DNA from 3 places in the Streptomyces sp. NBC_01707 genome. Region 2 is predicted to be linked to each of the others. Evidence: riboswitches for the same ligand, from Rfam matches in the RefSeq annotation. Region 2 holds a riboswitch; each other region holds the start of a gene.
The links. Region 2 has a riboswitch for thiamine pyrophosphate ahead of OG963_RS15220 (thiamine ABC transporter substrate binding subunit). Riboswitches for the same ligand answer to the same signal wherever they lie in the genome.

Region 1 (3,267 bases), 3.8 Mb from region 2:
GAAGCAGCCCGCCGTGTTCGGCAGGACGCGGATCGACAGCCGTTCCAGCACGGAGAGCACCGAACCCTGCACGGTCGGGTCGAGGCGGCGCATCGCGACGGTGGTCAGCTCGGTGCCGGACGCGGACAGCGAGCGTTCCAGCACGTCGAGGCTGGGCGCCCCGCCCGTGCCCATGATCAGCCGGGAGCCGAACGTCGTGTCGCCGAGGACGAAGAGATCGTCGGACATGGTCAGCCTCCCTGGACCGCGGTGAGGACCTCGATCCGGTCGCCGTCGGCGAGCGCCGCGGTGGACCACCGGCTGCGCGGGACGACGCTCTCGTTGACGGCGGCCGCGACGCCGGAGGACGCCGCGGTGAGGGTGGCGACAAGGGCTTCCAGGGTGGTGCCGGCGGCGATCGAGCGGGGATCACCGTTCACGGACACGGAGAGCGCGACGGAGTCGGTCATGCGGGCTGCTCCTGACGTGCGGAGGGGGTCGCGGGGGGTGCGGCGGGCGGCGGTACGGCGGCGGGCGCGAACCGCCCGGGGGCGAAGGGGCGGGCCACGGTGGGCAGTTCGCCGGTGGTCAGCAGCTCGGCCATGGCGTCACCGGTGACGGGGGTGAGCAGTACCCCGTTGCGGTGGTGGCCGGTGGCGAGGTGCAGGCCGGGCAGGGCGGTGGGGCCCAGCAGCGGGGCGTTGTCGGGGGAGGCCGGGCGCAGGCCGGCCCGGGTCTCGGTGAGCGGCAGTTCGGTGATGCCGGGCACCAGCTCATGGGCGTCGCGCAGCAGCTCGTACACCCCGCCCGCCGTGACCGTGGTGTCCCAGCCCATCTCCTCGCTGGTGGCGCCGACGACCAGCTCGCCGTTCTCGCGCGGGACGAGATAGACATGGCTGCCGCGGACCACGGCCCGTACGGTCCGGGTGAGGAACGGCGCGTACGCGGCGGGCACGGTCAGTCGCAACACCTGCCCCTTCACCGGCCGGACGGGCGGCACGACCTCGGCCGGCAGCCCCGCGAGCCGCCCGCTGAGGCTGCCCGCGGCGAGCACGATCTGGTCGGCTGCGAGTTCCGTGCCGGCTGCCAGTACGGCTCCGGCGGCCCGGTCCCGTACCACCACCAGGCGTTCCGCCCGGTCGCGGTGGAAGACCACCCCGGCCCGTTCACAGGCCGTCAGCAGGGCGGCGGCCAGCCGGCGGGGGTCGACCTGGTGGTCGCCGTCGACCCGCAGACCGCCGCGCACACCCGGCGCCAGCATCGGCTCCAGGCGGCGGCACTCGCGGCCGGTGAGCCACTCCGACTGGAGCCCCGAACGGTGCTGGAGCGCGTGCAGTTCCCGTAGATGGGCGCGGTCGTCGGAGTCCAGGGCGACCGCGAGGGTGCCGCAGGCCCGGAAGGCGATGTCCTGGCCGCTCGCCGCCTCCAGCTCGGCCGCGAAGGCCGGGTACCGCGCGGCGGAGGCGACATTGAGACCGAGCAGCATCTGCTCGCCGTAGTGGAGTTCGGTGACGGCGGCGAGCATTCCGGCCGCGACCCGGGCGGCACCGCCGCCCGGCTCGGGGTCGACGACCGCGGTGCGCAGTCCGCGCTGCGCCGCCCGCCACGCGGTCACCAGACCGATGATCCCGCCCCCGATGACGAGGACGTCGGATCCGGATACGTCGGATCCGTCTGCTGATGTGCTCCCGGAGGATCGCATGGGCGTCCAGCCCCTCCCTTCGCCGGCATGACCCGGATCAGGTTCGTACGGTCGGAGGCCGCCAGCCTCCCTCTCAGCCCGGTGCGTCCGGGCTCCCGCGAGTGTCTTACGTTGGCCACCCTAAACCCCGTCACCCGGCCCCAGTAAGGGAGCAGCCACCGTGGCCCGTTCGCTCGACGGACTTGTCCTCTCGCCGGTCGCCGACCAGGCGCCGGGTCAGGTCGGCACCCGGACCCGCTTCACGTACCACGAGCGGCAGGGTGTGATCTGGGCCGATTACGCGGGCGGGGACGTGGTCCGGGGCCATCTCGTCGGTACCCGAACCGGCGATCGACTCGACTTCCGCTACATCCAGTTGAAGCAGGACGGAACGACCTCCTCCGGACATTGCGCCTCCACCGTCGTCGACCTCACGGACGGCCGGGTGCGACTGGAGGAGCGCTGGGAATGGGAGTCGCAGGAGGGCAGCGGGACGAGCGTGGTCGAGGAACTCACAACCTGACGGTTGGTCAGATGCTTAAGGTGGACAGGTGAGCGAGCAGCAGACAGAGCAGTCGGGCCGGCGGACAGAGCGCCGCGTCGTCATCGTCGGTGCGGGCATGGCAGGCGTGCAGACCGCGGTGGCCCTGCGGGAACAGGGCTTCACCGGCCCGGTCGCCCTGATCGGTGCCGAACCCCACCAGCCGTACGACCGGCCCCCGCTGTCCAAGGCGGTGCTGCTCGGCACCGCCGAAGGCTCCGCCTTCGACATCGACTTCGAAGAGCTGGACATCGAGCTGCAGTTGGGCCGTGACGTGACCGGCGTACGGGCCGACGCGCACGAACTGGACACCCTGGCAGGCCCCGTCCCGTACGACGTCCTGGTCATCGCCTCCGGCGCCGAACCGGTGGTGCTGCCCGGCTCCGAGGGGGTGCCCGGCGTCCATCTGCTGCGCACCCTCGACGACGCCGCACGGTTGCGACCGGTCCTCGACGAGCAGCACACCGTCGTGGTCGTCGGCGCAGGCTGGATCGGCGCCGAATTCGCCACCGCAGCCCGCGCCGCGGGCTGCGAGGTCACCGTCGTCGAGGCCGCCGACCGGCCGCTCGCGGGCGTCCTGCCCGCCGAGGTCGCCGCCCCGATGGCCCGCTGGTACGCGCAGAGCGGTGCCGAACTCCTCACCGGCGCCCCGGTGGCCCGGATCGAGCCCGGCAGCGTGGTCCTCGCGGACGGCCGCACGATTGCCGCCGGAGCGGTGGTCGTCGGCATCGGCGCCCGGCCCGCCACCGGCTGGCTGGCCGGCTCCGGCATCGCCCTCGGTCCGGACGGATCGGTGACCGCCGACGCCGCGCTGCGCACCTCGCTGCCCGATGTGTACGCGGTCGGGGACTGCGCGTCCTTCCCCTCCGCGCGGTACGGCACGCGGCTCCTCGTCCACCACTGGGACAACGCCCTCCAGGGGCCGCGGACCGCCGCCGCCAACATCATCGGTGCCGGTGCGGACGGGGCGTCGCAGCTCCTGGAATACGACCCCGTGCCGTACTTCTGGTCCGAGCAGTTCGACCGGTTCGTCCAGTACGCGGGCCATCACGGGGGTGCGGACACC
Region 2 (3,267 bases):
GGCAGTAGGGGCAGGCCGTGATGCCGTCTTCCGTGAGCGCACGCAGGGCCTGCTCCCGGGTCATCGACTTCGTTCTCTTGCCGCCCATGCCGCAGTCTCCCGTGTGGACGGCGTCGGCATGGGACGTGCCGCCGGCGCGCTGCAGGGAGAGCTTCCAGTCGGGTGCCGGCGGCGGCAGGGTGCGTGCTGCCCGGGCGGCTGCGGCCTCGCGTTCTTCCAGTTCGGCGATGGTCCGATCGGTTCGGCCGAGCTGGTACGCCTGCCACTCGCGCACGATGCGCAGGCGATCCAGACGAGAGAGGTTTTCGGACACATATTCGATTCTAGGTCCCGGCGGGACGCCGTGCGCGCACCCTCTCTCTCGTGTAATCGGTCACTGTCCCTCGGAATCGCTGGGACGTCTCTGGGCCGTCTGTGGGCCGTCAAAGGGTCGCCGACGTCGACTAATGACGACCAACGACGACCGGTCGTCTATGCACCTCACCCGTCCTGACCTGGCAAAGGCCTCTGCCACCACGGCGTGTCTGCAACACTGGAGGAACCATGCCTAAGCCCGGAGAACTCACTTTCGTCGCGCCCCGCGGAGCCAAGAAGCCGCCGCGGCACCTCGCCGACCTCACGCCCGCCGAGCGCAAGGAAGCCGTCGCCGCGATCGGCGAGAAGCCCTTCCGCGCGCAGCAGCTGTCGCAGCACTACTTCGCGCGGTACGCGCACGACCCGGCGGAGTGGACCAACATCCCGGCCGGTTCGCGGGACAAGCTCGCCGAGGCGATGTTCCCCGACCTGATGTCCGTGGTCCGGCACATCAGCTGTGACGACGACACCACCCGTAAGACGCTGTGGAAGCTGCATGACGGGACGCTGGTCGAGTCCGTCCTCATGCGGTACCCGGAACGGGTGACGATGTGCATCTCGTCGCAGGCCGGGTGCGGGATGAACTGCCCGTTCTGCGCGACGGGGCAGGCCGGTCTGGACCGCAATCTGTCGACCGCGGAGATCGTCCACCAGATCGTGGACGGTATGCGGGCGCTGCGCGACGGAGAGGTGCCGGGCGGGCCTGCGCGGCTCTCCAACATCGTCTTCATGGGCATGGGCGAGCCCCTGGCCAACTACAAGCGGGTGGTCGGCGCGATCCGCCGGCTGACCGACCCCGAACCGGACGGCCTCGGCCTGTCGCAGCGCGGGATCACCGTCTCCACCGTGGGCCTGGTGCCGGCCATGCTGCGCTTCGCCGACGAGGGCTTCAAGTGCCGGCTCGCAGTTTCGCTGCATGCGCCGGACGACGAGCTGCGGGACACGCTCGTGCCGGTGAACACGCGCTGGAAGGTGCGCGAGGTGCTCGATGCGGCATGGGAGTACGCGGAGAAGTCCGGCCGCCGGATCTCCATCGAGTACGCGCTGATCCGCGACATCAACGACCAGGCCTGGCGTGGTGACCTGCTCGGCCGGCTCCTCAAGGGCAAGCGCGTGCATGTCAACCTGATTCCGTTGAACCCGACGCCCGGCTCGAAGTGGACGGCCTCGCGGCCCGAGGACGAGAAGGCCTTCGTCGAGGCGATCGCCGCCCACGGGGTGCCCGTGACGGTGCGGGACACCCGCGGCCAGGAGATCGACGGAGCGTGCGGGCAGCTGGCGGCATCCGAGCGCTGAAAGCGGCCCGTGTAATCTGGGCCGAAATCAATTTCATATTCCGACAGGGGAGCGCCACAGCGCTGAGAGTGCGGCACCGACGACAGGTTGGCCGCAGACCCTCTGAACCTCGCCCGGGTCATTCCGGGTAGGAAGTTCGGTCATCAACTCATGCTGTTGCGCCCTGCCCGCCTCCCGGCGGGCAGGGCCGCGTCTCTTCCTGGTCAAACCCAGGAGGAATCAACGATGAGCACCACCAGCACCACGCGCCGCACCAAGCAGCTTGCGGCGACGGCCGTCGCGGCCGCACTCGGCGTCACGGCACTCGCCGGCTGCGGCAGTTCCGACGGCTCGGCCTCCGGGTCGGGCGGCACGAAGGGCTCCGGGTCCAAGACCGTGACCCTGGTCAGCCACGACTCCTTCAACGCCTCCAAGGACGTACTGAAGGCGTTCACCGAGGAGACCGGCTACACCGTCAAGGTGCTCAAGAGCGGTGACGCCGGTGCCGCACTCAACCAGGAGATCCTGACCAAGGGCTCCCCGCGCGGTGACGTGTTCTTCGGCGTCGACAACACGCTGCTCTCCCGCGCCCTCGACAACGGTCTGTTCACGCCGTACGAAGCGAAGGGCAGCGACCGGGTCGCGGCCGACACCCAGCTGGACGCGACCAAGCACCGGGTCACGCCGATCGACACCGGCGACATCTGCATCAACTACGACAAGAAGTACTTCGCCGACAGGAAGCTCGCGCCGCCGACGACCTTCGACGACCTGGCGAAGCCCGCGTACAGGAACCTCCTCGTCACGGAGAACGCCGCGACCTCGTCGCCCGGGCTCGGCTTCCTGCTGGGCACCGTCGCGACCTACGGCGAGAGCGGCTACCAGGACTACTGGAAGAAGCTGAAGAGCAACGGCGTCAAGGTCGTGGACGGCTGGGAGCAGGCGTACAACGAGGAGTTCTCCGGCTCCGCGGGCGGCAAGAAGGCCAAGGCCGACCGGCCGCTCGTCGTGTCGTACGCCTCCAGCCCGCCGGCCGAGGTGCTGTACGCGAAGCCGCAGCCGACCGAGGCCCCGACGGGGGTCGCGACCGGCACCTGCTTCCGCCAGATCGAGTTCGCGGGGCTGCTGAACGGCGCGAGGAACGAGGCGGGGGGCAAGGCTCTGCTGGACTTCCTCATCAGCAAGAAGTTCCAGGAGGACATGCCGCTCAACATGTTCGTGAGTCCGGTCACCAAGGACGCGAAGCTGCCGGAGATCTTCACCGAGTTCGGCGCGACGGTCGACAAGCCGACCACCGTGGCCCCCGACACCATCGCCAAGAACCGTGAGCAGTGGGTCCAGTCGTGGTCCTCGCTCGTAGTGAAGTAGCGAAGGCGCCCGCACCCGGTCCGGGCGTGCGCGAGGAGGGTCCGCGCGCCCGGGCGGGGCGCGCGAGCGCAGCGCGCCCGAGGGCGTGGCGCGGGGGCGCGGTGCGGCTCGGACTGATGGCCGTGCCCGTCGCGTTCTTCGCGGTGTTCTTCGCCTACCCCGTCGTCGCGATCGTCGGCCGTGGGCTGAAGGCCGACGGTGTCTGGCAGTTCGGCCGGATCGGCGAGGTGCTGAGCCGGCCGGACATCCTCGACGTCCTGTGGTTCACCA
Region 3 (3,267 bases), 1.8 Mb from region 2:
GGCAGCGTCTCGTCGTGGAACTCCCGTGCCATGTCCGGGTCGAGAGCCAGGTTGAACTGGTCCTCCCACCGGAACTCGAAGCGCGCGTCCGACAGGGCGTCGTCCCAGTCCTGCGCACCCGGGTGTCCCTTGGCGAGGTCCGCCGCATGGGCCGCGATCTTGTAGGTGATCACCCCTGTCTTCACGTCGTCCCGGTTGGGCAGGCCCAGATGCTCCTTGGGCGTGACGTAGCAGAGCATCGCCGTCCCCCACCAGGCGATCATCGCGGCGCCGATGCCCGAGGTGATGTGGTCGTACGCCGGGGCCACATCGGTGGTCAGCGGGCCGAGCGTGTAGAACGGCGCCTCCTCGCAGATCTCCTGCTGGAGGTCGATGTTCTCCTTGATCTTGTGCATCGGGACATGGCCCGGGCCCTCGATCATCGTCTGGACGCCGAACCGCTTCGCGATCGTGTTGAGTTCACCGAGGGTGCGCAGTTCGGCGAACTGCGCCTCGTCGTTGGCATCGGCGATCGAGCCGGGGCGCAGCCCGTCGCCCAGCGAGTACGTCACGTCGTACGTCGCGAGGATCTCGCAGAGCTCCTCGAAGTTCTCGTACAGGAACGACTCCTTGTGGTGCGCCAGGCACCAGGCCGCCATGATCGAGCCGCCGCGGGAGACGATGCCGGTCTTGCGGCGCGCGGTGAGCGGGACGTACGGGAGGCGCACGCCGGCATGGACCGTCATGTAGTCGACGCCCTGTTCGGCCTGCTCGATGACGGTGTCCTTGTAGATCTCCCAGGTCAGTTCCTCCGCCCTGCCATCGACCTTCTCGAGGGCCTGGTAGAGCGGAACGGTGCCGATGGGCACCGGGGAGTTACGCAGAACCCACTCACGGGTGGTGTGGATGTTGCGGCCGGTGGAGAGATCCATGACCGTGTCGGCGCCCCACCGCGTCGCCCACGTCATCTTCTCGACCTCCTCCTCGATGGAGGAGGTGACCGCCGAGTTGCCGATGTTGGCGTTGACCTTCACCAGGAACCGCTTACCGATGATCATCGGCTCGATCTCCGGGTGGTTGACGTTGGCCGGCAGCACCGCGCGGCCCGCGGCGATCTCCTCGCGTACGACCTCGGGTTCGACGTTCTCCCGGATCGCCACGTACTCCATCTCCGGGGTGATCTCGCCCCGGCGGGCGTACGCGAGCTGGGTCACCGGCTGCCCGTCACGGCTGCGGCGTGGTTGCCGTGGGCGACCGGGGAAGACCGCGTCGAGGTTGCGCAGTCCACCGCGCGGCGAGGTGTGCTTGAGCCCGTCGTCCTCGGGGCGGACCGGGCGGCCCACGTACTCCTCGGTGTCGCCGCGGGCGACGATCCAGTTCTCCCGCAGCGGTGCGAGGCCGCGGCGGACGTCCGTGTCGGTGGTGGGATCGGTGTACGGCCCCGACGTGTCGTACAGCGTCACGGCGTTGCCGTTGGTGAGGTGCACCTGCCGGACCGGCACCCGGATGTCCGGGCGCGAGCCCTGGACGTATCCCTTGTGCCAGCCGATGGACTGCCCGGCCTCGTCGCTCTGGTTCGAGGCAGGCGTGCGTGTGTCCGATGTGGTCATGAGACCTACTCCCTACGCCGGCATTACCCGGTAACAGGTTCAGCGGTCGGCGCAGCCTGTCCCGTACGGATGTACGGATATCAGCGCCCTCTCAGCCCGGTGCTCCGAGCTCCCGCGTGTACAAAGGTGACATCAAGCTAGCGCCCTTCGAGGCGTACTGAACAGTGGGCCCCTTCGCTTCTTGCGATGATCCCCCGGTGACGTCCCCTCGAAATGACTCCGGATCGCAGGACCACCAGCATGGTCACTCGCACAGCCACGGGCCTGCCGCACCGGTCTCGAAACACCTGCGCAAGGTCATCGCGGCCGTTCTGATCCCGTTCACCACCGCCGTGGTGGTCGGTCTGGTGGTGCTCTGGCCGGGCGGCGCGCCCGCACACGAGCGCACCGGCGTCGGCTTCGACCGGCAGACCCAGCAGGCCACGGTGGCGAACGTGGAAAAGGTCGACTGCAAGGACGTGAACGCCGCGCAGGCCCCGGCCACCGGCAGCACCACCACGCCGTCGGGGAACGCCACTCCCGGCCGGCAGCCGGGGCTGTGCGAAAAGGCCACGATCCAGGTGACGACCGGCCACGACAAGGGAAGGACCTTCGTCGAGATCGTCCAGCCCGACGCGCCACGGCAGTTGCACGAGGGACAGGGCGTGATCGTCGCGTACGCCCCCGACGCGCCCCATGACCTTCAGTACTCCGTGACGGATGTGGACCGGAAGTTCCCGATGGCTGTGCTGGCCGGAATCTTCGCTCTCGCAGTGGTCGTGGTGGGCAGGCTGCGCGGGGTGATGGCGCTGATCGCGCTCGCCGTGTCGTTCGCCGTGCTGACCCTGTTCGTCCTCCCCGCGATCCTGCAGGGTTCGAATCCGCTGCTGGTCGCGGTCGTCGGGGCCAGCGCGATCATGCTGATCGCGCTCTACATGTGCCATGGGCCGACCGCCCGCACCTCGGTCGCGGTCATCGGCACGCTGATCTCGCTGCTGCTGATCGGGCTGCTCGGGTCGCTCTTCATCGGCTGGGCAAGCCTGACCGGCAACACCGACGACAGCACCGGCCTCATCCACGGCCTGTACCCCCACATCGACATGAGCGGCCTGCTGCTGGCCGGTGTCATCATCGGCTCGCTCGGCGTGCTGGACGATGTGACGGTCACCCAGACATCGGCGGTCTGGGAGCTGCACCAGGCGGACCCGACGATGGGCGCACGCAAGCTGTACCGGGCAGGTATCAGGATCGGTCGCGACCACATCGCCTCAGTGGTCAACACGCTGGTGCTCGCCTACGCCGGCGCCGCGCTTCCCCTGCTGCTGCTGTTCTCGATCGCGCAGAGCAGTGTGGGCACGGTGGCCAACAGCGAACTCGTGGCGGAGGAGATCGTACGAACGCTGGTCGGGTCGATCGGACTGGTCGCCTCGGTGCCGGTGACGACGGTGCTGGCGGCGCTGGTCGTCTCCGCGGACCGCACAGGGCTCGGCGCGGAAGCCGGAGCTTCGGCACCCGCACGGAACGGAAAGGGCCGACGTCGCAGGACGAGGCATTGACGCTCGATGCAGTGGCCGTCCGGGGCGCGGAGCACATATCACCCGTTCGGCAGACCCGTGTTCGACCGGTGCGCCGACCATCGGCGCAAACCTTCTCAGCCGGCGTTCTGTTCCTTGGCCAGGATCCGGCCCAGCGCCTCCTC

Region 1: another riboswitch for thiamine pyrophosphate. It lies ahead of thiO (glycine oxidase ThiO); the one in region 2 lies ahead of OG963_RS15220 (thiamine ABC transporter substrate binding subunit).
Region 3: another riboswitch for thiamine pyrophosphate. It lies ahead of thiC (phosphomethylpyrimidine synthase ThiC); the one in region 2 lies ahead of OG963_RS15220 (thiamine ABC transporter substrate binding subunit).

The regions. Positions count from the first base shown of each region.
Region 1 is NZ_CP109190.1:7,150,797-7,154,063, forward strand. Features, by position in the region: gene OG963_RS32035 (thiazole synthase) at 1-228, opposite strand, end outside; gene thiS (sulfur carrier protein ThiS) at 231-449, opposite strand; gene thiO (glycine oxidase ThiO) at 446-1,681, opposite strand; TPP riboswitch at 1,679-1,790, opposite strand; gene OG963_RS32050 (hypothetical protein) at 1,842-2,183, shown strand; gene OG963_RS32055 (NAD(P)/FAD-dependent oxidoreductase) at 2,281-3,267, shown strand, end outside.
Region 2 is NZ_CP109190.1:3,400,406-3,403,672, reverse strand. Features, by position in the region: gene OG963_RS15230 (DUF6233 domain-containing protein) at 1-313, opposite strand, end outside; gene rlmN (23S rRNA (adenine(2503)-C(2))-methyltransferase RlmN) at 544-1,650, shown strand; TPP riboswitch at 1,686-1,802, shown strand; gene OG963_RS15220 (thiamine ABC transporter substrate binding subunit) at 1,876-2,997, shown strand; gene OG963_RS15215 (ABC transporter permease) at 3,114-3,267, shown strand, end outside.
Region 3 is NZ_CP109190.1:5,242,231-5,245,497, reverse strand. Features, by position in the region: gene thiC (phosphomethylpyrimidine synthase ThiC) at 1-1,589, opposite strand, end outside; TPP riboswitch at 1,582-1,715, opposite strand; gene OG963_RS23575 (YibE/F family protein) at 1,787-3,124, shown strand; gene OG963_RS23570 (SsgA family sporulation/cell division regulator) at 3,220-3,267, opposite strand, start outside.